One region of the Beggiatoa alba B18LD genome, then DNA from elsewhere that is predicted to be linked to it. Evidence: predicted binding sites of a transcription regulator. Region 1 holds the regulator's gene; each other region holds the start of a gene.

Region 1 (10,600 bases):
CGGCAAACGATGAACAGGATAAGGCGTTATATAAGCACTTCGGTATTTTTGGACCGCCTGCCATTATGTTTTATAACACTCAAGGGATTGAGCAAATAGCTTACCGTGTCGTTGGATTTACCTCAGCCGACAAGTTTTCTCAACATATTGCGACGTTTCAACAATCATTATGAAAAAATTTTTCTTTTTATTTTTCTTGGCTATCGGTGTGACAGGACTGAGTAGTTATATCTCTTATCAATATTTAATTCATCAAGCCAATGCGGAAAATCAAATGCAAACCGACCTGCAAACAGCAGAAGAAGTGCGTTTGCAACAGGCAAAATTGACAACACCGACCAGCGTAACACGTCGCCCTGACTTCAGTTTGCCCGATTTACAAGGGATAATCAGAGAAAATCGGGAGTGGGATGGTAAACTGGTGGTTATTAATTTCTGGGCGACATGGTGCGCCCCTTGTGTGCGTGAAATTCCCATGTTAATGCACTTTCAGCGGACTTATGGCACGCAAGGCTTGCAAATTGTGGGTATTGCCATTGATGATATCGACGCGGTGAAGGCATTTCATCAAGACATTAAATTTAATTACCCCATTTTATTGGGTGAAGATGCAGGAATTAGTTTGTCTAAAAACTTAGGCAATCGTGTTGGTGCATTACCATTTAGCGTTTTCATTGACCCCAAAGGCAATATTATTACCAGTTATGCAGGCGAGTTAGACGAAACACAGTTATTAAAAGTCATTCAACCTTTTTTAACCCCAGTGAACCCGCTCCCCCCACAGTCAGACACGCTTCCCACTCAACTACAATCCTAAACAAGTTGTAATGCCATTGATAATTAATCAAAAATGGCAAAACACTTTATTTAACAGACATGTTACCACTATCCACTACTCCACAAACGCCAAATCAGTTGCTTGAAAATGGGATTCGTCTCTTTATTCAAGCCTTTCCTACTACTTATCCCGTCGCTTTGGCCGTTGGCATTCTGTCTATGTTACCGAGTTTAAGCTCGGCGGCGTTTTCCTCTGAGAATTTAGACGATGTGATGCAAGCCATGTTAGATTTCACCCCCTATATGCCGTTTTATATGGGCATTATGTTGGTGTTATACAGCATTCTTTTTTATCAACTCAGTACCGTTATTCGTGGCATTCAAGTGAGTTATCGTGAAATTGTGCGGGCGAGTATAGAAAAATTGCCTGTTTTATTTATGGCTACGTGGATTTATGCCTTTATCTTGAGCTTAGGCTTTTTCTTTATGGTCATACCAGGCATTATTTTAGGAATAGCGTTAATTTTCTACATTCCCTTGATTCTATTTGAAGATAAAGGCATTTTTAGCGGGCTACGTCAGAGTTTTCAGCTGGTTTGGGGGCGGTGGTTTCACACAGCCTTAGTGCTATTACTGGCGTTTTTTATGTCTTCTGTGCTGGGGCAATTACTGCTTATGTTATTAGAAGCCTTGCTCTATTTAATTATGCCCATAGAAGAAACGAGCCTTTTAGCTATTTTGAAATTTGCTTATGGTTTGATAAATGCCTTATTAAGCCCATTTTTAGACGGAGTTATTTTACTGCTGCTCTATGATTTAAAACTCAGACAAGCAATAACACAACCGACGGTTAATCATATTGATACGCCTAAAAACGGACACTTTGATGCTTAATCACGGTAGATAATCTGGCAAGTTACAAACATAAACGCCATTCTTTATCAAAAACCCGTTGATAAACAAGATAAACACTTGCCATTGTTCCTATCGCGGTTGCCGCTGAGAGCATGAGAATAAAGACGATTTGATAACGGGCAGCTTGCAACGGGTCTGCCCCTGCTAATAATTGTCCCGTCATCATGCCAGGGATAAAGACTAATCCGACGGCATTCATTGAATTAATCATCGGCATTAATCCTGCTAACAACGCTGTCCGTATGCTAGGCAATGCCACTTCCCACAATGTTCCACCGAAAGCAAGGGCTTGATTAACTTCCGCAGTACGCTTGCGTAAATCATCTAATAAACGTTCAATTGAAACAGCAATACTCGTCATGGTATTGCCTAAAACCATGCCTGCACTGGTTAAAACATAACGGGGGTCATACCATGGGTCTATTTGTAAAATCAATGAGGTAAGGGTAAAGGTAACCGTAATATTTGAGAGGAAAATCGCCGCCGTGACAGGCATAAATAAACCCGTTGGACGTTTATTAATCCGTTGAATAGCAATATGGGTTGTCATCATAATCATACATAGCAAAATACCCAACACTATCCACATATTAGCGTGTTTAAATATCCACGTGAAAGCAAAACCTAACGCAATCAATTGTGCATAAGTCCGCACAACGGCAAAGATTAAACTTTGTGCTACGCCCAACGCCATTACAACCGAAATAATGCCCGCAACACAAATAAACAGGGTTGCTAAACCAATTTCTAACCAGCCAACTGCCACAATCGTTGTTTGCATATTCAATCAGGAAAATTATTTGACACGATAAATGATGATGACAATATCAGTTTTTCTGTCTGAGTGAGAACATTCTTGACAGGATATTGTGGTAAAAAAACCTGAGTTCGGCGATTTTTATAAAATAAACCAGAGACCTGCTAGGTTTTCAAAACCTAGCAGGTCTGTCGGAACACGCGAAAAGGTTTCAAGGGCTGACAGAGATTATTTTCTTGTTTTTCATCGGGATTCATCCAGCAAGATTAAAACATTGTCTGAATCCTGATTCAGACAAGCTGTTATCTTTTTTAAAAGAAACTTGCCGAACTCAAGTTAAAAAAGCATTGATAGAAATGAAAGACCGTCAATAAAAAAGGGATTAGATGCAATGCATCTAATCCCTTGATAAATTCATGGTGGGCCCAGCAGGACTCGAACCTGCGACCGACGGATTATGAGTCCGCAGCTCTAACCAACTGAGCTATAGGCCCGATTAAGAACCAGTGAGGATACTGTTTTTTACACTTATTTGCAATATCCCTGTTGATTAATGTTTACGCTTTGGCTTTGATAACGCTTGTAATTTATCTTCACACTGTTTATTTAAATATTCTGCCCGTGCAATTTCTTGCACATGATAAGCATCCTGTTCTTGTAACGTTGCTAATTGATTTAGATTAGTTTCTAACGTTGTTTTTGCTGCTTGCAAATCTGTTTGCATTTGTTGAATTTGTTGATTATAGCTTGTTTCTACTTGTTGCTGACTCTTTTGTGTTGTTTCTAACTGTACAGTAAGTTGTTGTAACTGTGATTCGTAGCGTTGTAACAGCTCTGTTTGTGTTTGTTGTAACTGCTGTAATTGCTGACTGGTCGCGGTTAAATTTTGCTGTGCAATTTGCAATTGTTGTTCATAACTGGCTTTCATGGTTTGTTGCGTTTGTATTGCGGTTTGCAAGGCTTGTTCTAAACGAGCTTGTTCGGTATTTGCAACGGTTTTTTCTTCGGTCAAAGTCGTTAAACGTGTTTGTAAATCTACAACTTCTTGGGTTTTAAGGGTTAAGGCTTGTTGAACTTGACTTAAGTTTTTTTGTGCGACTTGAACTTGTTGTTCATAATTTTGTTTCAATGTCGCTTGTGCTTGTTCCGCTTGTTGTAATGCCGTTTTTAAACGAGAGACCGCTTCATTATTTTCCGTCTGCAAGGCTTGCAAATGTTGCTCATGCGCTTGCACTCTTTCCGCTTGTTGTTGCTGGGTATTGCTTAACGCGGCTTGGGTTTTTAACAACTTTTCTTGCGTGGTTTTTGTCTCTGCTAAAGCGGTTTGTGCTTGTTGTAATTGTGTTTCGTATTGAGCACGAAGTGCATCGCGGGCTTGAATAGCGGCTTGTAACTCGCGGTTGACTTGCTCTAGTTGCGTTTGATGCGTGCTGTTTAACTGAGCGTATTGCGCTTGTAGGCTTTGTAACTCTGTTTGTAGGCTTGCAACTTGTTGTTGGCTGACCTCACTGCTTTGTAAGGCTTGGGTTAAGGCTTGATTTTTCTGCGCTACTTTCTCTTGCTCTGTTTTTAAGCTTGTTAATTCATGCTGTAAGCTTTCTTGTGCTTGTTCTGCACGTAAGCGTTTATCCTCTGACTCCTGCAAATTCCGCTGACACTCTGCCATGATAGCCTGTTGTGACTTTTGAATTTCTTCGATGGTTACTTGAGCTTTTTGCAAGGCTTGCTGAATCGTTAAAGTGGTTTGTTGGGCGATTTGCAATTGTTGCCCATATTCAGCTTTTAAACGAGTTGTTTCTTGTTGCAGGCTTTGGATTGTTGCTTGTAATTTTTCTGTTTCTTGCTTGGCATTGGTTTCAGCAATACGAGCTTGTTGTAATTCTTGTGTTAATGTCTGCTGTTGTTGTTGTGCCTGTTGTGTCACCGTTTGCAATTGTTGGGTGTATTCTTCTTTTAAGACTTGGCGTAACGTATCTAAATCAACATTTGCCAATGTGGCGGGTGTGACTGCAATTTCTAATGCATTGCCTGTATTCCCATCTGAATTTTCTGCATGACCTGTGCTGGCTAGACATTTTTGTAAATCAGCGCGGAGGTTTTGCCCTTCTGCTTGGCTTTGTTGCAAATTCGTGATTAATGCACGGCGAATGATTTGACATTCTTCCTGTTGTTGGTGCAGTTTTTCGTCAAATTCTCGTTTAACAATGGATTGTAAACGGGCGGATTCTTCTTGTTGTTGGCGTAATTGACGGACTTGTTCAACTTTTAATAAGTCTTGAGCATCACGCGCACTGCGCAATTCTTTTTCTAAACCTGCCATTATTTCCGCGTGTTCTGTTTCTAATTGTTTAAGCGTTTGCGCTTGATTTGTTTGTAGTGTTTGCAGTTTTTGCTCATATGCCGTTTTTAACGTGGTTTGTTGCGTTTGTAAGTTTTGATTATCGGTTTCTAAGCTATTGATTTTTTGTAGGGATTTTATTGTTTCTTCTTTTTGTTGCTGATAGTTTTTCTCTAGTTCAGCCTGTTTTTTTTCCAAAGTGCCAATTGTTTCTTGAGCTTGTTGTTTAGCGTCTTCAACTGTATGCCACGCCTGAATTGTCATACTGATTAAGATGACAAAACAGACGGCGACAGCAATCATAATCAAGCGTTTAATTTGCATTATTCTTATTCCTTGTCTGTAGATGACATGTGCAGTCAACCGTTTAAGTCATTATAAAGGGTTCACTGCACTGCGTCAGGAAGTATTTTCGGTAATGCGAAAATTGTTCCTTTTGGTATTTAATGTTATTAGCAATTATAATTAACTGACTTCATTAATATAAATTTTTTCTCTTATTTTTAATTGTCAGGGAGGCTTATTTTAAAACAGATAGATTGTAAAAACAGATAGTCATTAAATGAACAGCGAATGAAAAAACGAAATATCGTAACCCTCACGATATATCGTGATTTAAATCACGAATAATGGTGAATAATATCGCTTAACTATTTATTTTTTAAATAATTAATTAATTGGTACTTTATTTGCTCTTTAACCAGTGTTTAAGACTTTTGGCGATAAGCAGGAATTACCATGAACGCAGAAAACAACAAAATTAAATCAACGACTGCCATTCCTCTTGATGAGGTGCAACAAGGCTTATATGCCAAACGGCAGAAAATTTACCCTCGCCAAGTGCATGGGTTATTTGCCCGTTTACGGGTGACGAGTGTCTTGGTGTTATTAGGTATTTACTATATTTTTCCTTGGCTTCAGTGGGATGGACGACAAGCTGTTTTATTTGATTTACCCGCGCGACAATTTTACATTTTTGGCTGGGTTTTCTGGCCTCAGGATTTTATTTATCTGGCTTTTTTATTGATTATTGCAGGCTTTAGTCTGTTTTTTTTCACGACGTTAGCGGGGCGGTTATGGTGTGGTTATGCCTGTCCGCAAACGGTTTGGACGGAAACCTTTTTATGGATGGAGCGTTTAGTTGAAGGCGACCGTGCAAAACAAATGAAGTTAGATAAAGAGTCATTTTCAGCATATAAATTTCGAATTAAAGCGACGAAACATAGTATCTGGATTATTTTTTCTTTAATCACAGGCTTTACATTTGTTGGATATTTCACCCCTATACGGGAATTAACAGGCAGTTTAAGCAGTTTTGATTTATCGGGTTGGGAAACCTTCTGGTTTTTCTTCTATAGCTTTGCAACGTATGGCAATGCGGGCTTTATGCGGGAACAAGTCTGTACGTATATGTGTCCTTATGCGCGTTTCCAGAGTGCGATGTTTGATAAAGACACGTTAATCATTGCTTATGATACAAATCGCGGTGAGCCACGTGGGTCGCGGAAGAAAGGCGAGGATTATCAGGCTAAAAATTTAGGGGAGTGCATCAACTGTACGATGTGCGTGCAAGTCTGTCCGACGGGTATCGATATTCGGGATGGCTTGCAATATCAATGCATTGGCTGTTCTGCCTGTATTGATGTTTGCGATGATGTGATGGATAAAATGGACTATCCAAAAGGTTTAATCCGTTATACGACAGATAATGCGATGAATGGTAAGCCGACACATATCTTCAGACCCCGTGTGTTTATTTATGGCACGTTATTAATTATTCTGTTTGGATTATTAATTTATTCCATTTCCATCCGCCAACCGTTACAACTGGATGTGATTCGTGACCGTAATGTTTTATATCGTGAAAATAACGAAGGCTTAATTCAAAACGTGTATATTTTGAAAGTTATCAATAAAGATGTACATCCGCATGTATATGAAATTACGGTGACTGGCTTAAAGGATGCGCAGTTTGAAACGGACAAAGCGGTGATTGAGGTAGAAAGTGGGTCTGTTTTAGATTTACCTGCTCGCGTCAATGTTGAGCGTGCTAACATTCCTGCACAAAGTAACGAGATTGAATTTACCATGACGGCAAAAGATAACCCTGAATGGAAAGTGACAGAAGATGCTCGCTTTTTAGGGCCGATTCAGTTACCCCGTTAATTGTCCACGAAAGGCACGAAAAACACGAAAAAAAGTAGTGTTCGTGCCTTTCGTGTTTTTCGTGGATATTACTCCCTAAAAAACGATAATAACTTGCCTATTGAAGTTGTAAGCTTTACCCTTACTTTTTTAACTATCATTAAAAAAGTATAGGGGTTTTCCCTTACCATAAAATCACAAACAACAAGCAAATTCAACTAGATAAGTTATTAACATCATGTTAAAGGCTACGCATGAGCAGATTAACGAGCGTGCACAACGACTCTTAAAAATCTTGATTGACCGTTATATTCGAGACGGTCAACCCGTCGGCTCTCGCACGTTATCCAAAGAAAGCGACTTAGATTTAAGCCCCGCAACCATTCGCAATGTGATGGCTGATTTAGAAGAAATGGGCTTAATTTTTTCGCCACATACCTCTGCAGGACGAATTCCAACCGTTCGCGGTTATCGCGTTTTCGTCGACAGCTTATTACAAGTTAAACAACTCAGTAACGATGAAGAAAGTCTATTAAGACGAATGTTCCGCAATGATGCAATAAGTTTTGATAATCAACGCTTGTTCGAAAAAGCCTCGAATCTCCTCTCTGAAGTCACGCATTTAACCAGCGTGATTATGCTCCCCCGTCGTAAAACCCAAGCACTCCGTCACGTCGAATTTTTATCCCTTTCAAAACAACGGGTATTGGCTATTCTCGTTATTAATGAACATGAAGTTCAAAATCGAATTATTCACACCAGTCGCGCTTATAGCTCCACAGAATTAGAACACGCCGCCAATTATTTAAATGCCGCCTTTGCTGGTAAAGATATTCACCGCGTGCGTCAAGATTTAGTCGGCGAAATGCGCAAAGCTCGCCAAGACTTAGATAATTTAATGGAAACTGCCCTCGAAATGGCAGATAAAACTTTTACCAATCAAGAAGAAGATAAACCCGATTTTGTCGTTGCAGGGCAAACCCATTTAATGGATATTGCTGAACTGTCAACCAATATCGACAAACTTCGCCACTTATTCAGCGCATTTAATCAAAAATGCGATATTCTCCATCTTTTAGACCAAGCCATTAATGCACAGGGAATTCAAATTTTTATCGGTGAAGAATCAGGTTACGAAGTTTTCGACGACTGCAGCGTGATTACCTCACCTTATAAAGTAGATGGCTCTGTCATTGGTGTGTTAGGTGTCATTGGCCCTACCCGCATGGCGTATGAGCGCGTCATCCCCATTGTCGACTTAACAGCAAAACTGCTTAGTTCCGCCTTGAAGTAAACAGATTTATCCCTACTTATTGCGATTAATTACGACTTTTCATGGATTCGGGCGCAATTTATCCTGTACCCGCTACCCCCCTTTTTTTCATGGTTTATTAGCAATAAAAACTTGCTCACTATTTTTGGAGTAACGAATGACAAGCACAGTAAATGACAAGACAACCCCGCCAGAAAATCCAGAAGTTACCAACGCTGTTATTGAAAATGAAGAATTATTAGAAGCCCCAGCCGTTGAGACAGAGTCAACGCCGATTTCAGTAGAAGAGCTTAATCGTCAACTGATTGAGGCAACCCGTAGGGCGGATGAAAATTGGGATGCCTTATTAAGACAAAAAGCCGAATTTGAAAACATGCATAAACGCATGGAACGCGACCTTGAAAATGCACGTAAATATGCCTTAGAAAAATTCGCAACAGAATTACTCCCCATCAAAGACAGTATGGAGTTAGGCATAGAAGCCACAAAGAACGCAGACACGAGCTTAACCACGGTTGCTGAAGGCATGGCATTAACCCTAAAAATGCTAGCCAGCACCTTAGAAAAATTCGGCGTACAAGTAATCGACCCGCAAAACGAGAAGTTTAACCCCCAATTCCACGAAGCGATGGCAATGCAACCTGTGCCCAATGTTGAAGATAATACAGTCCTTTTCGTTCATCAAAAAGGTTATCAATTAAACGAGCGTTTATTACGTCCTGCTCGTGTTGTCGTTGCTAAAACGCCAAAATAACCAAGAAATAGCAAGACTTCATATTGTTATTGGCTTCATCCGCTTTCATAAAAAATGGGCTTAATGGCTTTTTATAAAAAAACGCTTTTTTCTTGAAAAAAAACGCCATGCCCTTATATCGGATAACAGTAAAAAACAATTATTACTCAAAGAATTAACAGGAGATGACAGAATCATGGGTAAAATTATTGGGATTGACTTAGGTACAACTAACTCTTGCGTTGCCGTGATGGAAGGTAAAAGCGTTCGTGTGATTGAAAACAGCGAAGGTGCACGCACAACCCCTTCTATTATCGCTTATGCCGATGATAGCGAAGTTTTAGTTGGACAATCTGCGAAACGTCAAGCAGTTACCAATCCACAAAATACATTATATGCCGTTAAACGCTTAATCGGACGTAAGTTTAAAGACAAAGTCGTACAACGCGATTTAGACATCGTTCCTTACAAAATCATGGAAGCCGACAACGGCGACGCATGGATTGAAGCAAAAGGCAAAAAAATGGCACCGCCTGAAATTTCTGCGCGGGTGTTGATGAAAATGAAAAAAACCGCCGAAGATTATTTAGGCGAAACCGTTAAAGAAGCCGTGATTACCGTCCCCGCTTACTTTAATGACTCCCAACGTCAAGCCACGAAAGATGCAGGACGGATTGCAGGCTTAGATGTTAAACGGATTATTAACGAACCCACCGCCGCCGCACTTGCTTATGGAATGGATAAAAAACGCGGTGATGCAAAAATCGCTGTTTATGACTTAGGGGGAGGGACGTTTGATATTTCCATCATCGAAATTGCTGAAGTAGATGGCGAACAACAGTTCGAAGTGTTATCTACTAACGGTGATACTTTCCTCGGTGGGGAAGATTTTGACTTACGGATTATCGACTTCTTAGTTGACGAATTTAAACGCGATACAGGGATTAATTTAAAAAATGACCCCTTAGCCTTACAACGCTTAAAAGAAGCCGCTGAAAAGGCAAAAATCGAATTGTCTTCTAGCCAACAAACCGATGTCAACTTACCCTATATCACGGCTGATGCTTCAGGTCCTAAACACCTGAATTTAAAATTGACCCGTGCGAAATTAGAAGCCTTAGTCGAAGACTTAATCGAACGCACTGTAGAACCCTGCAAAATCGCGCTAAAAGATTCTGGCTTAAGTGCTAGCCAAATCGATGAAGTCATTCTCGTTGGTGGACAAACCCGTATGCCGAAAGTGCAAGAACGGGTGAAAGATTTATTCGGCAAAGAACCGCGTAAAGATGTCAACCCTGACGAAGCCGTTGCGATTGGGGCAGCCGTGCAAGGTGCTGTGTTAGCGGGCGAAGTGAAAGACGTATTACTGTTAGACGTAACCCCCTTATCATTAGGGATTGAAACCATGGGCGGTGTGATGACCAAAATCATCCCGAAAAACACCACCATCCCAACCAAAGCATCACAAGTCTTCTCAACCGCTGACGACAATCAATCCGCCGTAACGGTTCATGTTTTACAAGGCGAGCGGGAAATGGCTTCCGCGAATAAATCGCTAGAAAAATTTGATTTAAAAGATATTCCTTTAGCACCTCGTGGCGTGCCACAAATCGAAGTAACCTTTGATATTGATGCTAACGGGATTCTGCATGTGTCCGCTAA
Region 2 (10,600 bases), 2.3 Mb from region 1:
TTTTTGCCCGCCGTTCCCGTTCGGCTTCGGCTTGTCGTGCCATCGCACGAATCATATTTTCATTTAAATCAATGTGTTTAATTTCCACATTGCTGACTTTAATACCCCAGTCATCTGTTTGTTTATCCAGTATTTCTTGAATATCTTTATTTAACTTATCTCGTTCTGACAACATTTCATCTAATTCATGATGTCCTAACACAGAACGAAGTGTGGTTTGTGCTAATTGACTGGTTGCTTGTTGATAATCTTCAACTTGAATCACCGCTCTTTCAGGCTCGATAATCCGAAAATAAATCACCGCGTTTACTTTGACAGATACGTTATCGCGGGAAATCACATCTTGACTTGGCACATCCATCACAACAGTGCGTAATTCCACCTTCATCATCTGTTGCAGAAAAGGAATCAGGATAATCAAACCGGGCCCTTTAACGCATTGATAACGTCCTAAAAAGAATACAACCCCGCGCTCATACTCCCGTAATATCTTAATTGTGTTGTATAAAAAAATGATAACTACGACAGCGAAAAAAACCATCAGATTAAAATCTACACCCATCAGTTCAACTCCTATATGACGCAATAATAGATAATGAGATAAATCGCACAGATGATGAATAACTAATGTGACTCAATAAATACACTATTTTTCAATAATGCCCTGCTGTCCTGCCCAATCTCGCGCAAACTGCCAAGCTGAACGCCCACTTCTTGAACCGCGTGTTAATGCCCACTGTAACGCCATTTTACGCATTTCAGGATTTTCAAGGTCGGTTGCACCTAACTGCACCAACCAATAGCGTACAATTGCTAAATATTCATCCTGATTAAAAGGATAGAAGGAGAGCCATAAGCCAAAGCGTTCTGATAAAGAAATTTTTTCTTCAACGGCTTCGCCTTGGTGAATTTCGCCTTCGGGCGTATAAGTTGCTTCTAAATTTTCCTTCATATATTCAGGCAATAAATGCCGACGATTAGACGTTGCATAAATCAAAACATTGCGTGGTGGCGCGCTGATAGAACCATCTAACACACTTTTTAATGCTTTATAACTCGCATCTTCTTTTTCAAACGACAAATCGTCACTGAAAATAATAAAGCGTTCAGAACGATTATATAAGTTATCAACAATATCAGGTAAATCAATTAAATCCTGTTTATCTACTTCAATCAAACGTAAGCCTTGCGTGGCATATTCATTTAATAACGCCTTAATTAATGAGGATTTACCTGTACCACGAGACCCCCACAACAACACATTATTGGCAGGACAATGACGGATAAATTGTTGTGTATTACGGTTTATTAAGGCTTTTTGCGCATCTATCCCTTGTAAATCCGCTAAACGAATATCATGCGGATGATAAACCGCTTGTAACTCTCCATACTGCTGGCGTTTACGCCAACGACAAGCTCGGACATTTTCCCAATCAGGCGATGAGGGGGCTGGCGGGAAAAAGTGTTCTAAACGGTTTAATAAAAGTTCAGCACGTTCTAATAAAGGTTTTAAAGAATCGTTCATCATCAGGTCTTCAAAGCGTTTGACTTTAACCGCCAAACGCTAACGAGTGGAAAACTGAAAAAACAGGTCAACTTATGCAGATGTTGAAATAGGTTGAAACCGTTTAACTATCTGATAAATAGCTAAAAGCGCAAAAAAACCAAACCAGATAAATGTCCAACCCGCCATTGATAACCCTAAAAATTGCCAAGTGACCTCTGCACAAGAACCTGACCCCCGCCATAACGTTTCAACTGTTTTTAAAATCGGGAAATTATTCACCATAAATTCAAAATCAGGGCCACAAGCGGGAACTTGGTCTTCAGGTAAACTTTGCAACCATAACTGTCTGCCTGCAATTGCCATCCCACCGACTGCAAATAGGAATAAGAAAAAACTATAAATTTTATTCGCCCAGCCAAAAGAACCATGAATTAAACCAATCAGCGCGGTTAACCCAATCGCAATCATAACCAAGCGTTGCGCCATACATAATGGACAAGGTTCTAATCCAAGCACATACTGAAAGTAATAAGCAGCCATCATTAAGCTGACACATGCCAAAAAGATAAAAGCGTAAATGCTACGACGATTTGCCAAAATACTTTGTAACACGTTATAAAACCTCAAAAAGATAAATAGAAATAAAGTCAATTACAGCTTAATCATCATGACTTTGTGACATGAATTTTTTCTATTATAAGCACAATTAATGCGTGTGATATTTACGAAAAATTTATTTGCTATCTATGGCGATAAATCAGGGATTATTCCAACATAGCCGAGTTGTTTTTCTACTGTTACAATGGGTATTGCTTTATTTCAGTGAAATAGATAGTTTTAAGGAAAATGAATGATTATCAAATAAGAACTTGAGCAAAATTACACAAAAATCTATTAATTAGTAAAAAGTAAAAACAGCGTTTCAAACAGTGTCAGCCAGTGATGATATAGTATTGAAAAACTGTAAATTGATTAACCTAACATTTTTTTACTCGTCATTCGTTCCCATTAATACCCAAAACCCCAATGTCCAGAAGCAAAAGTAGTCATTCATGGTTGCAAGAACACCATTCCGATATGTATGTAAAACGTGCCCAATCTGAAGGGTATCGCTCACGAGCAGTGTATAAACTCGCTCAACTTGATGAAAAAGATAAACTCTTTCATCAAGGAATGACCGTCATCGATTTAGGTGCTGCACCAGGTGGCTGGTCTCAATGGTTAAAAAGTCATTTAGGCGACCAAGTGCGAATTTTCGCCCTTGATATTTTAGATATGGAACCTCTTGCAGGCGTTACCTTTATTAAAGGGGATTTCCGCGAACAAGTCGTTTTAGAGACATTACTGGCTCAATTAGGTGAGCATAAAGCCGATCTTGTAATGTCTGACATGTCCCCCAATATCACGGGCATAAAGGCAGTCGATCAACCCAGTGCGATGTTATTAGCGGAATTAGCGCGGGATTTAGCACTGCAAGTTTTGGCTAAAAATGGGCATTTTCTCGCAAAAATATTTCAAGGCGAAGGTTTTGACATGTTTGTTAAAGACTTACGCCAACATTTTAAACAAGTTGTGATTCGTAAACCTGATGCATCTCGTGCTCGTTCACCAGAGATTTACGTACTCGCAAAGTGTTATACTGCTTAATTCTTCTTTTTTTTATTTGTTTGTAGTCTAAAGAGGCAAGTCAATGAACGACATGGCAAAAAACCTCCTGCTCTGGGTCGTTATCGCCCTAGTGTTGATGATGGTGTTTAACAATTTTGGTCCTCGCACCACCACTGCACAGGCAATGGAATATTCAGAGTTTATTCGAAAGGTTCAGCAAAATCAGGTAACAAAAGTCGTTATCGAAGGTCGGATAATTAAAGGCTCTACCACCGATGGGCAAAGTTTTACAACCTATAACCCTGGTGACGACGGTTTAATCAATGACTTGCTGAAGCATCAAGTGCAAATCGACTCTCGTGCACCTGAGCAACAATCTTTATTGATGCAAATCTTTATTTCATGGTTCCCCATGCTGTTGTTATTTGGTATTTTGATTTTCTTCATGCGCCAAATGCAGGGCGGTGGCGGACGTGGCGCGCTGTCTTTTGGCAAAAGTCGCGCACGCATGATTGAAGAAGATCAGATTAAAGTCACCTTTGCTGATGTAGCAGGCGTAGAAGAGGCGAAAGAAGAAGTTGCCGAGTTAGTCGACTTTCTCCGTGACCCTGGAAAATTCCAAAATTTAGGCGGAAAAATTCCACGCGGTGTCTTAATGGTTGGCTCACCTGGTACAGGGAAAACTTTATTAGCCCGTGCCATTGCTGGTGAGGCAAAAGTCCCGTTTTTCACCATTTCAGGTTCTGACTTTGTTGAAATGTTCGTGGGCGTGGGGGCATCACGGGTGCGCGACATGTTTGAGCAAGCAAAAAAACACGCGCCTTGTATCATCTTCATCGATGAAATTGATGCCGTCGGTCGTCATCGTGGTGCGGGTTTAGGCGGTGGACATGATGAACGTGAACAAACCTTAAACCAATTACTGGTCGAGATGGATGGTTTTGAAGGCAATGAAGGGATTATCGTCATTGCGGCAACAAACCGCCCTGACGTGTTAGACCCTGCTTTATTACGTCCTGGTCGTTTTGACCGTCAAGTGGTTGTGCCCTTGCCTGATATTCGTGGACGTGAGCAAATTTTAAAAGTGCATATGCGTAAAGTGCCTATTGCTGAGGATGTCGTACCAAGTCTTATCGCACGGGGTACACCGGGTTTTTCAGGAGCGGACTTAGCTAACTTAGTCAATGAAGCCGCTTTATTTGCTGCACGGGCAAATAAACGACTGGTTGAGATGGGAGACTTTGAAAAAGCAAAAGATAAAGTCATGATGGGCGCAGAACGCCGTTCTATGGTGATGAGCGAAGATGAAAAACGCTTAACCGCTTATCATGAAGCAGGACACGCGATTGTAGGGCGTTTAGTACCAGAACATGACCCTGTGTATAAAGTCTCTATTATTCCACGCGGGCGAGCATTAGGCGTGACTTTCTTTTTACCTGAAACAGACCGTTACAGCGCGAGCAAACAACGTTTAGAAAGTCAAATTTCTAGCTTATTTGGCGGACGGATTGCCGAAGAGTTAATTTTTGGGGCGGACTATGTGACAACAGGCGCATCTAATGATATTCATCGGGCAACAGAATTGTCTCGCAAAATGGTGACAAAATGGGGCTTATCAGAACGGATGGGACCCTTAGCCTATGGGGATGAAAGTGGCGAAGTTTTCTTAGGACATACCGTCACTCAGCATAAGATGATGTCTGATGAAACCGCCCACATTATCGATGAAGAAATTCGTTCTTTTATTGACCGTAACTATGATCGGGCTAAAACGATTCTAACGGAAAATGTCACCATTCTGCATAAAATGGCTGATGCGTTAATGAAGTATGAAACCATCGACGCAGAACAAATTGATGCCTTAATGGCAGGAAGAGAGCCAGAACCGCCAAAAGACTGGGATGACCGTAGCAATCGGAACAATAAAAAACCTAACTCTGATGGCGATGTAGGTAATGTATCCTTGCAACCGAAAGAGCCTGATAGCCCCATTGGTGGCGCAGCTAGCTTACACTAATTAGCCATAGCTGAAGGTTGTTCCAATCAAAACGGATAACTGTCCTTAAAAACGGTTATCCGTTTTTTTTTGAGCGATTTTTTATAATGGCTTGTCTTTTCAAAAGATTTAAAATAGCGTGAAGTCGTCCGATAAAATTTATTTTTTTTCCTTGAAATTTGCGAAGTCTAGTCTTATTTTATCATTAGTAGCACTCACTGGCTAAGAGTGCTAATTATTTATCCGATTTCAATACACTAACACCAATAACCGCAGGGAGTTTTTAATGAAAATCCGTCCTTTACACGATAGAGTCATCATCAAACGTATGGAAGAAGAACGTAAAACCGCAGGTGGTATCGTCCTTCCTGATAGCGCGACTGAAAAACCTATTCGTGGGAAAGTGGTTGCTGTTGGCAAAGGTAAAATTTTAGAAAACGGCGATATCCGTCCTTTAGATGTCAAAGTTGATGATGTCGTTTTATTTGGTAAATATTCAGGGACTGAAGTCAAAGTTGACGGTGAAGATTTACTCGTCATGCGTGAAGAAGACATCATGGGTGTCTTAGCCTAATCTCCCCCCTGTTACCTATTTTTTATTTTAAATTCCTACCGAGGAAATATTCCAATGACAGCTAAAGATGTCCGTTTTTCTGATGACGCTCGCCAACAAATGTTACGTGGGGTCAATGTATTAGCCAATGCCGTTAAAGTCACTTTAGGTCCTAAAGGTCGTAACGTTGTTTTAGATAAAGCCTTTGGCGCGCCCACCGTCACCAAAGATGGTGTTTCCGTAGCGAAAGAAATCGAACTCGAAAATAAGTTCGAAAACATGGGCGCGCAAATGGTGAAAGAAGTGGCTTCACAAACTTCCGACATCGCAGGCGACGGCACCACCACCGCCACTGTATTAGCCCAATCCATTTTAGTCGAAGGTTTAAAAGCCGTTGCTGCTGGCATGAATCCTATGGATTTAAAACGCGGTATCGACAAAGCAGTGATTGCTGCCGTTGAAGAATTAAAGAAAATGTCTAAACCTTGCACCGATGACAAAGCCATTGCACAAGTCGGTACAATCTCTGCTAACTCCGATGAAGACATTGGCGGAATTATTGCCAAAGCCATGAAAAAAGTTGGTAAAGAAGGCGTAATTACCGTTGAAGAAGGCTCAGGCTTAGAAAACGAATTAGATGTTGTTGAAGGGATGCAATTTGACCGTGGTTACTTATCCCCTTACTTCATCAATAACCAACAAACCATGAGCGTTGAATTAGAAAATCCGCTTATCCTCTTATGCGATAAGAAGATTTCTAACATCCGTGAAATGATTCCCGTCTTAGAAGGTGTTGCCCGTCAAGGTCGCCCCTTATTCATCATTGCTGAAGACGTAGAAGGCGAAGCCTTAGCCACTTTAGTGGTCAACAATATTCGTGGTATCGTCAAAGTTGCTGCCGTTAAAGCCCCTGGGTTTGGCGACCGCCGCAAAGCCATGTTACAAGACATTGCTATTCTGACGGGTGGCACCGTGATTGCTGAAGAAATCGGCTTAAGCTTAGAAAAAGCCAGCTTAACCGACTTAGGCACTGCGAAAAAAGTTGTTATTACCAAAGACAACAGCACCATCATCGACGGTGCGGGTAAAAATGCAGACATCAAAGCCCGCGTTGGTCAAATTCGTCAACAAATCGAAGAAGCAACTTCTGATTATGACAAAGAAAAATTACAAGAGCGCGTTGCTAAATTAGCAGGCGGTGTAGCCGTTATCAAAGTCGGTGCAACCACCGAAATTGAAATGAAAGAGAAAAAAGCCCGCGTTGAAGATGCGTTACATGCAACCCGTGCAGCCGTTGAAGAGGGTGTCGTGCCCGGTGGTGGCGTTGCATTAGTCCGTGCTTTACAAGCGATTAAAAAGCTGAAAGGTGCAAACCATGACCAAGACGTAGGCATTAACATTGCCCGTCGTGCGATGGAAGAGCCTTTACGCCAAATCGTCGCTAATGCAGGCGGTGAACCCTCTGTGATTTTAAACAACATTTTAGAGGGCAAAGGTAACTATGGTTATAACGCTGCGAATGAAGAATTCGGCGATATGATCGAAATGGGTATTCTTGACCCAACCAAAGTAACCCGCACTGCTTTACAAAATGCTGCTTCTGTTTCTGGTTTAATGATTACCACAGAAGCCATGATTGCTGAATTACCTAAGAAAGATGATCATGCAGGTCATGGACATGGTGGCATGGGCGGTATGGGTGGTATGGACGGCATGGGCATGATGTAAGCCCTATCGTTTTAAACTCGCCTTTTAATTGCTGTTAAAAAACCTCGCTATTCAGCGGGGTTTTTTTATGGGTGAGTGTTTCTTAAAAAAAAACAGTGACTTGTCTGAGTCAGAATTCGCAGGATTAACAAGATTTAAAATCTTTAAATAACCTAACGCGAGTACGGCGAGATAATAGATATAAAACAGAGGATTAATGATAAAAGCGGACTGGAAGAAATAAAAAGTTGTACCTAAAGGAAAAATAGGAATAATGGAACATCACCAAACGCCCATCAGGACTTTCCAAAGGTACAACTAACGCTAGTTCAGCGAGTGGCGAAAACCTTTTAGAATTTTTCAACTAAAAAATGTAGGGTGGAATAGCGAAGCGTATTCCACCATACGATTTATAATCTTTTTTTGCTCAGTTTTTGCAGAATTTCAAGGTGGAATACGCTTCGCTATTCCACCCTACAACATTCAAGCTATTGTTTTTTTAAAAGAAACTCTCCGTACTCAGGTAGAATTAAAAAACGTTATTCGCATTAATCTTTTGGTTTAAGGGGTTTTAAATTCTGCTAATTCTGAAAATTCTGTGAATTCTGATTCAGACAAAAAAAAGCCTCAGTATATTGATACTGAGGCTTTTTTATTTCTATCGTCTTCAATAAACCGCCTGCTTTGGCGAATCAGCTGTAACATTTGAGCGATTTATATGATTGAACTCTCAAGTTTCAACCGCCTGCTTTGGCGAATCAGCTGTAACAGCGCGTCCTCTACGTAAATAATTCCTGTGCGTTTCAACCGCCTGCTTTGGCGAATCAGCTGTAACCCCGACGGTCAAAATAATCACATATTTTTCACTTGCTTGCAAGCCAAAATTTTCACGAAAAATCACCCAAAAAAGTAGAACTCTTTTGCATATTTCTTGCATAAGAAAATATATAATTAAATCAATGAAATATAAATACCGCTTTTCAAAAAAACTACCCATTTTACGACCCTCGAAAAGTAGAACTCTCTTCTTGATTTTAAAGGACTATTCTATTATTCCCGTTTATCCCGACGAGATGAATAACTCAATATTGATACAACTTCATTAAAAAAACAGCAAAACTCGCCAAACTCAGGTTAAATTAGGACTCAGACAATTACCGCATATCATGCGACAATACACGCATTTCCCTGATGATTGAGTGCATAACGTATGAATACAAAACCTGCTTGGCATTTTTGGATAGACCGTGGTGGCACGTTTACTGATATCGTCGCTCGTTCTCCCGATGGACAATTATTCACACATAAATTGCTGTCCGAAAATCCTGAACAGTATGATAACTCAGCTATTCATGGCATTCGTACCTTATTAAAACTCAATCCCGATGAAGCCATTCCGCCCGTTATCGCAGAAGTACGCATGGGCACAACCATCGGCACCAATGCCTTACTAGAACGCAAAGGCGATGCGGTTGCTTTAATCACAACACGCGGATTTGCCGATGCCTTACGTATCGGCTACCAAAACCGTCCGCAAATTTTCGCCCGCGAAATCATTCTACCCAGCCAGTTATATCAAACAGTTATCGAAGTCGAAGAACGTCTCAACGCACAAGGGAAAGTCTTAACCCCGCTCAATGAAAATCAAATAAAACAACAATTAACAGCCATTTATACACAAGGTTATCGAGCGTTAGCCATTGTCCTAATGCACGCTTATCGCTTTCCACAGCATGAACAGCGCATTGCAGAAATAGCGCGAACAATTGGCTTTACTCAAATTTCTACCTCTCACGCTTGTAGCCCCCTGATTAAATTTGTTGCACGGGGTGATACCACCGTTGTTGATGCTTACCTTTCCCCCGTCTTGCGCCGTTATGTCGATACTGTTGCGCAATCCTTAGGCAATACACGGGTTTTCTTAATGCAATCCAATGGCGGACTTGCGACAGCGGACGTGTTTCAAGGGAAAGACAGTATTTTATCGGGTCCTGCGGGGGGCGTGGTCGGTGCAGTAGAAACCAGTCGACAAGCAGGGTTTCATCAACTCATTGGCTTTGATATGGGAGGCACATCGACCGATGTTTCCCATTTCGACGGGGTTTACGAACGGGCATTTGATACCCAAGTCGCAGGCGTGCGTTTGCGTGTGCCGATGCTGTCTATTCACACCGTTGCCGCAGGCGGTGGCTCTTTGTGTACCTTTGATGGCATGCGTTTCCGTGTTGGTCCTGAATCAGCAGGCGCAAATCCAGGCCCAGCTTGTTATCGACGGGGGGGAGATTTAACCGTTACCGATTGCAATGTGTTATTGGGCAAAATTCAGCCTGATTTGTTTCCTGCGGTTTTCGGCAAACATAACGACCAACCTTTAGATTTTGAAATTGTTAAAGAAAAATTTAAAATCCTTGCGCAATCTATTCAGCAAACAACAGGACAGATTTTAAGCCCTGAAGCCATTGCCGAAGGGTTTTTACAAATTGCCGTCGATAATATGGCAAACGCGATTAAATACATTTCTACGCAACGCGGTTACAACGTCACACAGTACACCTTGTGTTGTTTTGGTGGTGCAGGTGGGCAACATGCGTGCGCGGTGGCAGATGCCTTGGGTATGGAAACGATTGTGATTCATCCTTATGCGGGGGTTTTATCTGCGTATGGCATGGGCTTGGCGGATATTCGTGTCCTGCGTGAACAAAGTGTCGAGCAAGTGTTAAAAACAGCGTTGCTCGATACCTTAAATCAGTTATTTGCACAATTAAGCACGCAAGCCCAGCAACAAGTACAAAGCCAGCAAACCGAAGTGGGACAAATGAGCCTGATACAACAGGTACATTTACGTTATCAAGGCACGGATACCGCTTTAATTGTGCCCTACGCGGATATTGAAACCATGCAAGCGCGTTTTCAACAAGCCCATCAACAACGTTACGGCTTTACGATGTCGAATTGTCCGTTATTGGTGGAAGCAGTTGCGGTGGAAGCCATTGGACATACTGCATTTTCAGCCATCACCGTGCAAAATTTAGCCAAAACCCGCGCACAACCTGCAAGCATGAGCCGTTTTTACAGTCAGGGACAATACCACGACGCGCCAATTTATTATCGAGAACAATTAGCAGTCGGTACAGTGATTGAAGGCACAGCGGTGATTGTAGAAAGCATCGGCACGAATATCATCGAGGCAGGCTGGCAAGCAGAAATTCACCCTCAAGGACATTTAATT
Region 3 (10,600 bases), 570 kb from region 1:
TAGGCGTAAAGCGTTGGATTATTCCTTTAAGTGAAAGTCAATCTTTCTTGCAAGCCAAAATCTTCGAGCGGATTCCCGGTAAACCTTATTCTTTAGATAATTATTTATCTTCTCAAACAGATAGTATTTGTCCTAAAGAAGGTAATGATTTTGCAAAGTTAGGCATTACGCCGACAACGGTAGAGGCGGTTATGCCCCGTTATTTCAATAATCCTGACCATAGAGCAGCTTATAGCTTTTTCCGTCGTGATGTTGCAGGGCATTGATTAATGGTGTAATTAAAAAAAGGGGGAAGCGCGTATTATTGCGTGTTCCCCCTTTTTTTATGGGCAAACTTCTGCCAAATTGAGCGTGTTGTATTAATGCTTATCGATTGATAATTTGTTCTTCAATCGCGCGTTTAATTTCTGGCTCAGTGAGTTTGCATTGTGTTGACTTCATTAAAAATTCACACATTTGGCGCAGAACATCATCGGATAATAAGGCATTTAATAAATTTTCGCGCCGTAATGCGACAACTTTTTGACGTAAGCGTTCTAAAAAGGCTTGGTTTTCCATGCCATGCTTAGAAAACATATAGAAATATTGGGCTTCTTGTTTATCTAAGCCGTCTTGTAAATCTATGGTTAGAATTAAATCAGGGGTGACTTTATTCTCAATCAGGGTGACATGATACAGTTGCCAAACCCTTAAATTGGTTAATAATGCCCATTTTATCCCTGAGTAAAGCCCGTAAGCAGTTGCTTGTAGGATTTGTTTATCTTTTAGCTCTAAGCCGACGCGCTTCGCTTCTAAGACGAGGACGGGTTTACCTTGTACCGATAAGACATAATCCGCTTTTTTTCCCTGAATATCCTTTTCCATCAAAATATCGCTGATTTCATAGCCTAAAACATCTTGCAAAACGCGGTCTATGACTAATTTTGTCGTACTTTCGTTTTGGTTGCTTTGGGTAATATTTTGAATAAGCGGTTGTATCGCATTCATTTTTTCAGTAATTAAGGCAATTCGCTCTAATGCCTCTTTTTTCAACAGTTGGGTTTTTTGTTTTGCATTGGGCGTATTGCCTTCGCTACTGGCAAGTTCATCGGCAACATTCAGTTGTGGGGGTGGCGGGTCAAAAGTGAGTTCTGCCATAAATTCTTTACTGCAACGCGGGCATTTAACTGCTTTGTTAAACATGGCGAAATCAACTTGAAAAATGAATTTACACGTTGTGCAGGTTGTCCACATGGTTTAAACCCCATTGTTAATATAATAAAACGCTTATTATAAAAGTTGCACATCGAGAAACCTATTGTTTTTATAAAGAGGATTAGCGGTTTTTTTAGGGTAAATTCTATCGGCACAATGACCCATGCACTGATAGGCGTGTTACCTTCTTGCGCGGGAATAACATGGAGGACTGGCAGTCATCGGCATCGTTTTATAGTACGTTTACTATAACAATGTAAATGTAAACACTACAAAAAACATAAACTCCCGCAACATCAGCATAAACTTAACGCTTGCAGGAGTTTAAGAGTATAGATTTATATCAAGTAATAACAAATACTTGCATTAAGCATCAATCACAATATTCTTTTTTAGCTTCTTCATGGCTTCGCTTTCAATTTGGCGAATACGTTCTGCGGATACATTATATTTTGCGGCTAAATCATGCAATGTTGCCTTTTCATCACTCATCCAACGTTGCCAAATAATGTCTTTACTGCGTGCATCAAGGTGTTCAAAGGCGGTATGCAATTGTCCGTCGTTATGTTGTTCCCATTCGTTTTCTTCAATTAATACTGCTGGGTCGTAACGGGTATCTTCTAAATAAGCGGCTGGGGAAAGTACTTCATCATTGCTATCTTCTGACTCTTCAGGTGGGTCAAATGAGACATCGTTTAAACTCATGCGCTTTTCCATCTCTAGCACATCTTTGACACTCACGCCTAAATCACTAGCGACAGATTCAACTTCTTGATTTGACATCCAACCTAAGCGTTTTTTAGAACTGCGTAAGTTAAAGAATAATTTACGTTGTGCTTTTGTCGTTGCAACTTTGACAATGCGCCAATTACGCAAAATATACTCATGAATTTCTGCCCGAATCCAGTGAACGGCAAAGGAAACTAAGCGCACGCCTAACGTTGGATCGAAGCGTTTCACCGCTTTCATTAAGCCAATATTACCTTCTTGAATTAAATCTGCTTGGGGCAAGCCATAACCTCTGTAACCATTTGCAATGTGTAAGACAAAGCGTAAATTGGACAGAATTAAAACCCTTGCAGCCTCTAAATCACCCTCTTTGACTAAACGCTCGGCTAATTCCCGTTCTTCTTCCGCGCTTAACATAGGCACTGTTTTCACTGCACGTGCGTAGCGTTCAACATCGTGACTTAATACGGCTAATTGACTATCAATCGTTAAAGCAAGTGTATTTGACATAGTTAAGATACCTCCCACCTTTAATTTTAGCACTCTCTCTATTAGAGTGCTAACTTTGTTAGTTAGCATAGAGTGTGTTTAAAAAAAATCAAGCCCTATTCCAAATCACAGATGATAAGTTCTAAATGGTATAAAACATCTGATAAATGGCATATCGGTGAATTTCATGTAAATAATCTATTTATTAAATAATATTTAGTCGCTAGAATGAAAAACACCGTAGTACTTCTTAACTTCACTTGGAGTTAGTCAATAATGAAAAAATACTTAGTTTTATTAAGTGCACTTTTCCTACTGTTTAACATTAATACCGTGTTTGCAAAAGCAGAAAAAGTCACTATCTGTTACAAAAAACATACCATGAGCATTGCTGAACCTGCACTACCCGCCCATTTAAAAAATGGTGCGACGGTTGGGGCATGTGAAGATAATGATGATGATATGGATGATGACGTTGGTAATCCAACGACAACAGGACCTGTTATTGTGGTCGTTGTGGATGCAAACGGTAATCCTAGCACCGTTGGTACTCAAATCACGATTAACTTCACTGTGCTAACCACAATAACAATCAGCAAAATTCCTGCCGCAGTGTTCGCTTTATTTAAAGCAGAACAAATTGCTTTAATCCCTGAAGATGCATTAGAAGGCTTAACCGTTGAACAATTTGTCTTTATTCGTCCTACTGCCTTTATTGGGTTTACCGAAAAACAGGTTGTTAAACTGGCGAAGAAACACTTTGAAGTCATCACCGCTTCTCAATTGGCAGGTTTTAGTATTAAAGCAATTGCGAAGATTTCAGGGGAAAAACTTGGAAAAATTAAACCTAAAGCCTGCATTGGCTTGAGTGTGGAACAAGTTGCTGCAATTGATGTGGACGCGGTAAAGGAATTAACTGCAACTCAATTGTCTTACATCACTTACACCGCAATCCGTGGCTTTAGCGTGCAACAATTCCAAAATCTGCAATTAGAAACATTAGCAGGATTAACAACGTCTAATGTTGCAGGGTTAAGTAAAGACATTTATGCAGATATGGGTGAAGACATTTTAACCCTGCTAGGTACAACCGTTGTTTCTTCTTTAGATTTAGAAGATTTAACCCTTGTAATCTTCAGTTTAGACTTTAAGAAGATTTCAATGACCACGATTTACCAATATTTGCCCACTACTTGGATTATTAATCCGCTCAACGGTAAGATTAAATTCCCGAAAGGTAAGTTAGCTTTACCTAAATTCAAACTGAAAAAAGGTGAATCGATTGTTGTTTCCTTACCTGAAGGTATTCCTGATTTAAACGTCGCTTTAACCTTAAATAAAGATGAAACAACGCCACAAGAAACCTTAGTAACCGTGATTAATCAAACCTTAGCCAGTTTGAATTTTGCAAACTTCACGGTTGCACAAGAAGACGGTTTAATAACCGTTAAAGGCACAGGTGACGCGAAAGATGTTGAATTATCTTTATTACCAGATGAGGATGGCGTAGAACAAGTTGATGATTCTGAACCTGCTGGTTTAACCATTGATGACGAAGGGAAATATGTCTTAACCACCCTAGAAGGCATCCGCTTTACCTTAATTCCTGCACCGCGTAAAACGGCTTATTTCAATAATATCGGTCTTAAAGTGCGTGTGAAGAAAAAAGGTGAAGTACGTTTAGAGATTCAGAAGTTAAATCGCGTTGTTTCCGCAGTCTTCTCACCCTTTATCATCAAAGCACCTGCTGGAACGCCTCAAGGGGTCAGCTTTAACGAAGATGGTACGATGTTAACCGTTGTCTTTGAAGATGGCATGATGCAAACAGCTTATCCGACAGTGATGGACAGAGATATTATGGTGTTAGCACGGAATTTATTAGCAGACGCTTTCCAATACGGCGAATATAAATTCTTAGCAAATGGCAAAATTCACTTTATTTATAGAGGGTTATTAATTGAGTCTAGCCCAACCTTTGATATTCAAGTTGGATACACCAGCACCCGTTTACGTCCTACCATTAATTTAGTAAAAGTCGCTGAAGAAGCTGATTTAGTGAGTGAAGATGGTGAGCGTCAACTGTTTAAACTGCGTGTTATTGGTAAACCCAGTGATTTATAATCCAGTCTAACAGTGACATAGTCATATAAAATAACCCCGCTAGATAAATACATTTAGCGGGGTTTTTTCTTGTGTATTACGGTATTAAAGACAACACAACGATTTAATGATAAAGGCGTATATAATTTGTAGTACCTTTTCGTATTCACATGATGTCATTTCAAACCATGAAGAAATCCGCTTTTTCTCTTATATTTACTTTATTATTAATGACTTTATTAGTTATTGCTTGCGGTCAACAAACCCCTCCCGTCACGACAATTACAGGTTCAACGATGGGAACTGGTTATACCATTGCACTTCCTCATTTACCTGAAAACTATACGCCTGAAAAACTAAAACAAGAAATCGATAATATTCTGATTATTGTCAATAATCGGATGTCAACTTATCAGAAAGATTCTGAATTAAGTAAAATTAATCAGAACTCAAGTACGGATTGGATTTCTATCTCGCCTGAATTATCGCTCGTCATGACTGAAGCACAACGCATCAGCCAATTAAGTCAAGGACAATATGATATTACCGTAGGTCCTTTGGTTAATTTATGGGGCTTTGGCCCGCGTGACCCTATGGCAGAAGACCGTATTCCCAGCGCAGAAGAAATTCAGAACATTCGTGAGTTTGTTGGCTACGAAAAACTGCATTTACAGACCACACCAGACCTTGCGCTGAAAAAAGACCATCCCAACATGTATATTGATTTATCTTCTATTGCGAAAGGCTATGGCGTTGACCAAGTTGCTAATTATTTAGAAAAGATAGGAATAACGAATTATTTAGTCGATATTGGCGGGGAATTACGATTAAAAGGGAAAAATTCCGCAGGACAATATTGGCGTATTGCCATTGAAAAACCCGTTGCGAATGAACGAGCTGTGCAACATGTGATTTATTTAAGTAATCATGGGCTTGCAACCTCAGGCGATTATCGAAATTATTTTGAAAAGGATGGCGTGCGTTATTCACACACCATAGACCCGCATACAGGTAAACCGATTACCCATAATTTAGTTTCTGTGACCGTTGTCGCAGATACCTCTATGACTGCAGACGGTTTAGCCACCATGTTTATGGTTATGGGCGCAGAAGCCAGTCTTGCTTTAGCAGAACGGGAAAAAATAGCCGTTTTCCTCGTGGTTAAAGAAAAAAATGGCGAGTTTGTCGAGAAAAGTAGCACTGAATTTGCGACTTATTTACAAGTGCCTAAACCGTAAGTGTTAGGACATTTGTCTTTTTAACACGGATTAAAAGACCTGTTAGGATTTAAAGACTTAGCAGGTCTTTATTTTTTAGTCAAAACAATAAAAAATACACGAAAGGATAGGATTTATTTCCACTGTAGCGATGGCAGAACATATTTTATTTTTAACAGGAAAGTTGGCAGAGGCGAATTTAAAGCGCGTGCTTGCGTCTATAGAGCCATTATCCTTTACCTATGAAGTTCATCAATTAGGGCTAACCGTTGCAGGATTAATGACGGCGGACATGATAAAACGTCGTTTAACCGATACGCGCCAAGCAACCCGTATTATTGTGCCGGGGCGTTGTCGTGGAGATTTAAATGCCTTAAGTGTGCATTTAGGTATTCCTGTTGAACGGGGGACGGATGATTTAAAAGATTTACCCGAGTTTTTTGGCAAAAAACACCATAAAGCTGATTTAAGTCAATATGATGTTTTAATTTTTGCCGAAATTGTCGATGCCTCACAACGTAGCATTGAGGCAGTGGTAAAACGGGCGCAGTATTATCACGCAATGGGCGCGAATGTGATTGATTTGGGCTGTTTGCCTGATACGCCTTTCCCGCATTTGGCGGATTGCATTACCGCATTGCATGAACAAGGCTTTAAAGTCAGTGTAGATTCTATGCAGGCAACAGAGCTGTTACAGGCGGGAAAAGCTGGCGCAGATTATTTACTCAGTTTGAAAGAAAGCACGTTATGGATTGTCGATGAAGTTGCATCGACACCTGTTTTAATCCCTGAACAGCCTGAAGATATGGACTCGCTGTATCGAGCAATTGCCCATTTACAGCAGAAACAACGCGCTTTTTTTGCCGACCCAATTTTAGACCCTATTCCCTTCGGTTTTACTGATTCCTTAGTGCGTTATCACAGTTTACGGCGGACACTGCCCGATGTGCCTATCATGATGGGAATAGGCAATATTACCGAGTTGACCGATGCCGATACAGCGGGCATGAATGCCTTATTAATGGGAATTATCAATGAGCTGAATATTAACGCTGTGCTTGCAACAGAGGTGAGTACACACGCCCGCCGTGCAATTCGTGAAGCGGATTTCGCCCGCCGTTTGATGTATTTTGCAAAAACGCATCAATCTCTACCGAAAGGCATACATCGTGGCTTAATGGGCTTACATGAAAAACGTCCGTTTCCTGATAGCGCGGACGAAATCAAAGAGTTGGCAAAAACTGTGCGCGACCCAAGTTTTCGTATTCAAACCAGCGAATCAGGGATTCATATTTATAACCGTGATGGGCATTATTTAGCACAAGACCCTTTTCAATTGTTTCCCCATTTAAATTTGGCGGAAGATGGTTCTCACGCTTTTTATATTGGCGTAGAAACCGCCCGCGCTCAAATTGCGTGGCAGTTGGGTAAACGTTATACCCAAGATCAAGAATTACAGTGGGGGGTTGCAGTTGAAATGCCTGAATCAAAAGTAACACCGCAGACAGATAATAAAAATGATGAGGCTTATATTTGCCTTGCTTGTGGTTTTGTTTATAAAGAAGCGATAGGCATACCAAATGCGGGCATTCCTGCGGGGACAGCTTGGGCAGATATGCCCAGCGATTGGGTTTGCCCTGTTTGTGGTGTGATGAAAACTGAATTTGAGAAAGTTATAAAATCGTAATTTTATCAATGAGAAAGCCACATATCAGGACTGCCAGTCCTTCAAGGACTGGCAGTCCTTTTCTTTATCTATCCTAAACAGTAAATTAATACCGCTTATTTATTCCCTGTTACTAAGCGTTTAATATGCGGAGTCGCATCAAAAACCGCTGTGACAAAGTCGTTATAAGCATCTGAATTGGCTTCTATCCAAGTTTTATCAGTCACGACCACCGCTTGCACCGCTAACGTTGTGACACTACTGCTAAAAAAGCCACTTTGTAGCTTATCGTAAGTGCCTGAAGGAATTTTCGTAAAATGATAAATCCGTTTGCCCAGTTGGTCGGTTTTATTGTCAAAATCGCCATCGTCGACTGGGACTAACTTCAGCTTATCCCCTTGTGCATTAAAGCTCTTCATCGTATCGGAGTTTAAACCACCGATATAGAGCAAACATTGTGCTTCTCTGCCTTCTACGAGTTGTGCTAAAGCGCGTCCTTCGCCTATCGGTAAAGTAGGCACTTTACTGTAATCCTCATCTAATAACCCAAATGACCGCCAAGTCAGCGCAGAGCCACTGCCTTTAACACCAACAAGCAAGGTGTATTTATCAGGATAATCTTCTAAATCACCCACGCCACTAACGCCAGATTCCCGATTGCAAATTAAATGCACATATTCATCATATAAAGTTGCTGTTTGTTCTAGCTTTAAAGCACTACGTACTTGCGTATCTTCTTCTGCAAAATAAGCATCGGCTTGTACAATTGCTGCTTGACAAGTTTTATCCTTTAATTTCTTAAGATTATCTGCTGACCCTTTAGTTTCTACCACATTCACGGTTAACACGCCTTTTGCCTGTGTTGCAATCATTTCCCCCACAGGAAAATAAGTACCTGTTTTACTTCCCGTACATAAGCTTAAGCTAGGTTCTACCGCGATTGCAGACGTACTGATCAATTCCGTTACGACCAACAAAGCAAGCGATTTATATAAAACACGCATCATAAACTCCTTTAATTTCAATAAGTAATTTAATACTGGCTTTTTTACAAAACTCTTTAAAAACATAGTTGTTTATCTTCAAACTTCAAGCATGATTAGGTGCGTCAAGCAATTCAGTGAATAACCATTATTAATTATTTCAATAGCTATTTATTTATAGATTGAGTCTGTCTATAATGCAGAAATTAAATATAACAACCTGTACACCAGACAAAACACCACCACAATAGAGGAGAGGGATATGAGTAAACTGGACTATAAGTCCCTGTATAACCAATCTATCCAAGACCCTGCAAGTTTCTGGGGAGACGCTGCAAAGTCGATACATTGGTACACCCAGCCTGTAAAAGTATTGGATGATACCTGTAAACCTTTTTATCGTTGGTTTTCAGGGGCAGAAATTAATACATGTTACAACGCTTTAGATCGTCATATTGATGCAGGACGGGGCGAACAATTAGCCCTTATTTATGACAGTCCAGTGACCGAAACGGTTAAAAAATACACCTATAACGAATTACGCGAACAAGTCGCAAAATTTGCCCGTGTATTGCATAGCAATGGAGTCGCAAAAGGCGACCGCGTCATTATCTACATGCCCATGATTCCTGAGGCCGTGATTGCAATGCTTGCTTGCGCACGGATTGGGGCAATTCATTCTGTTGTCTTTGGTGGTTTCGCGTCTAAAGAATTAGCGACACGGATTAACGATGCAAAACCCGTTATGATGATTTCCGCCTCTTGTGGTTTAGAAGGTAAAAAAGTTATACCTTATAAACCCTTGTTAGATGAAGCGATTCAATTATCTGACCACAAACCCGATAAATGTATTATTTTCCAACGTCCGCAAGTTCAAGCCAGTATGCAAGCAGGACGGGATTTAGATTGGGTGAGCTTAACCGAAAAAGCCCAACCGATTGATTGCGTTCCTGTGGCTGCAACAGACCCTTTATATATCCTTTATACCTCAGGCACAACAGGTATTCCTAAAGGCGTTGTACGTGACAATGGTGGTCATGCTGTTGCCCTTAATTGGTCAATGAAACACATTTACAACGTACAACCTGGGGATGTTTTCTGGGCTGCCTCTGATGTGGGTTGGGTTGTTGGACACTCTTATATCGTTTATGCCCCCCTAATTTATGGCTGCACAACCGTTGTTTATGAAGGCAAACCCGTCGGCACGCCCGACCCTGGTGCATTCTGGCGTGTAATTGCCGAACATAAAGTTAGCGTTCTCTTTACCGCACCAACGGCTTTCCGTGCGATTAAAAAAGAAGACCCGAACGCGGAATATTTAAAAAAATACGATATGTCCAACTTCCGCGCCCTATTCCTCGCGGGCGAACGTTGCGACCCCGACACCTTACAATGGGCGCAAGAAATTCTACAAAAACCCGTTGTTGACCACTGGTGGCAAACGGAAACAGGCTGGGCAATTGCGGCAAACTGCTTAGGCATTGAAGCCATGCCCATCAAACCGGGTTCACCCACCAAACCTGTACCAGGTCATGCCGTTTGTGTCCTAGACGAAAACGGACAAGAAATCAAAGGCGCGGGAATGGGGACAATTGTCATTCGCCTACCTATGCCACCGGGATGTTTACCCACCTTGTGGAATAACGACGAACGCTTTAAAAGCTCCTACTTAGATGCCCATCCTGGATATTACCTAACAGGCGATGCAGGCTATATCGACGAAGATGGCTACTTATACATCATGAGTCGGATTGACGACATCATCAACGTTGCAGGACATCGCCTCTCTACAGGCGCGATGGAAGAAGTCCTTGCCTCACATCCTGATGTTGCAGAATGCGCCGTGATTGGTGTCGCTGACCAACTCAAAGGCGAACTACCTTTAGGTATGGTCGTTTTAAAATCAGGGGTTTCCCGCTCAGACAAAGAAATTGTCGACGAATTAGTTCGCATGGTACGCGATAAAATTGGTCCTGTTGCTTCCTTTAAAGTGGCAACCGTAGTAAAACGCTTACCAAAAACCCGTTCAGGCAAAATTCTGCGTGGAACGATGAAAAAAATTGCTGATGGGCAAGAATACAAAATGCCCGCAACCATTGACGACCCCATGATTCTGGATGAAATTACCGAATCATTGGAAAAACTCGGTTATCACGCTCGAGTTGTCGTATAACGATTAACTTTTAATTTTATCGGTGTACCCTTTTGTACACCGATGAAAA

The links. Region 1 encodes HrcA, which represses chaperone genes, less so after heat shock. Its sites were predicted from a motif close to TTAGCACTCNNNNNNNNNGAGTGCTAA; they were not measured.
Region 2: groES (co-chaperone GroES) is a predicted target of HrcA. The motif match lies at 5,320-5,346, and genes of this name have one in related genera.
Region 3: rpoH (RNA polymerase sigma factor RpoH) is a predicted target of HrcA. The motif match lies at 2,460-2,486, and genes of this name have one in related genera.

The regions. Positions count from the first base shown of each region.
Region 1 is NZ_JH600070.1:2,622,914-2,633,513, reverse strand. It holds gene dsbD (protein-disulfide reductase DsbD) at 1-173, shown strand, start outside; gene BEGALDRAFT_RS10805 (TlpA family protein disulfide reductase) at 170-817, shown strand; gene BEGALDRAFT_RS10800 (hypothetical protein) at 877-1,671, shown strand; gene BEGALDRAFT_RS10795 (ABC transporter permease) at 1,694-2,473, opposite strand; tRNA gene BEGALDRAFT_RS10790 (tRNA-Ile) at 2,867-2,943, opposite strand; gene BEGALDRAFT_RS10785 (hypothetical protein) at 3,000-5,111, opposite strand; gene ccoG (cytochrome c oxidase accessory protein CcoG) at 5,526-6,953, shown strand; gene hrcA (heat-inducible transcriptional repressor HrcA) at 7,171-8,226, shown strand; gene grpE (nucleotide exchange factor GrpE) at 8,363-8,959, shown strand; gene dnaK (molecular chaperone DnaK) at 9,135-10,600, shown strand, end outside.
Region 2 is NZ_JH600070.1:355,210-365,809, forward strand. It holds gene BEGALDRAFT_RS01365 (slipin family protein) at 1-562, opposite strand, end outside; gene BEGALDRAFT_RS01370 (ATP-binding protein) at 647-1,528, opposite strand; gene BEGALDRAFT_RS01375 (disulfide bond formation protein B) at 1,598-2,119, opposite strand; gene rlmE (23S rRNA (uridine(2552)-2'-O)-methyltransferase RlmE) at 2,534-3,154, shown strand; gene ftsH (ATP-dependent zinc metalloprotease FtsH) at 3,198-5,132, shown strand; gene groES (co-chaperone GroES) at 5,398-5,685, shown strand; gene groL (chaperonin GroEL) at 5,740-7,392, shown strand; gene BEGALDRAFT_RS01400 (hypothetical protein) at 8,102-8,368, opposite strand; gene BEGALDRAFT_RS01405 (hydantoinase B/oxoprolinase family protein) at 8,582-10,600, shown strand, end outside.
Region 3 is NZ_JH600070.1:2,052,655-2,063,254, forward strand. It holds gene BEGALDRAFT_RS08340 (complex I NDUFA9 subunit family protein) at 1-266, shown strand, start outside; gene BEGALDRAFT_RS08345 (type I restriction enzyme HsdR N-terminal domain-containing protein) at 367-1,233, opposite strand; gene rpoH (RNA polymerase sigma factor RpoH) at 1,561-2,433, opposite strand; gene BEGALDRAFT_RS08355 (hypothetical protein) at 2,689-4,533, shown strand; gene BEGALDRAFT_RS08360 (FAD:protein FMN transferase) at 4,683-5,750, shown strand; gene BEGALDRAFT_RS19665 (DUF6513 domain-containing protein) at 5,881-7,416, shown strand; gene BEGALDRAFT_RS08370 (TAXI family TRAP transporter solute-binding subunit) at 7,512-8,402, opposite strand; gene BEGALDRAFT_RS08375 (propionyl-CoA synthetase) at 8,599-10,551, shown strand.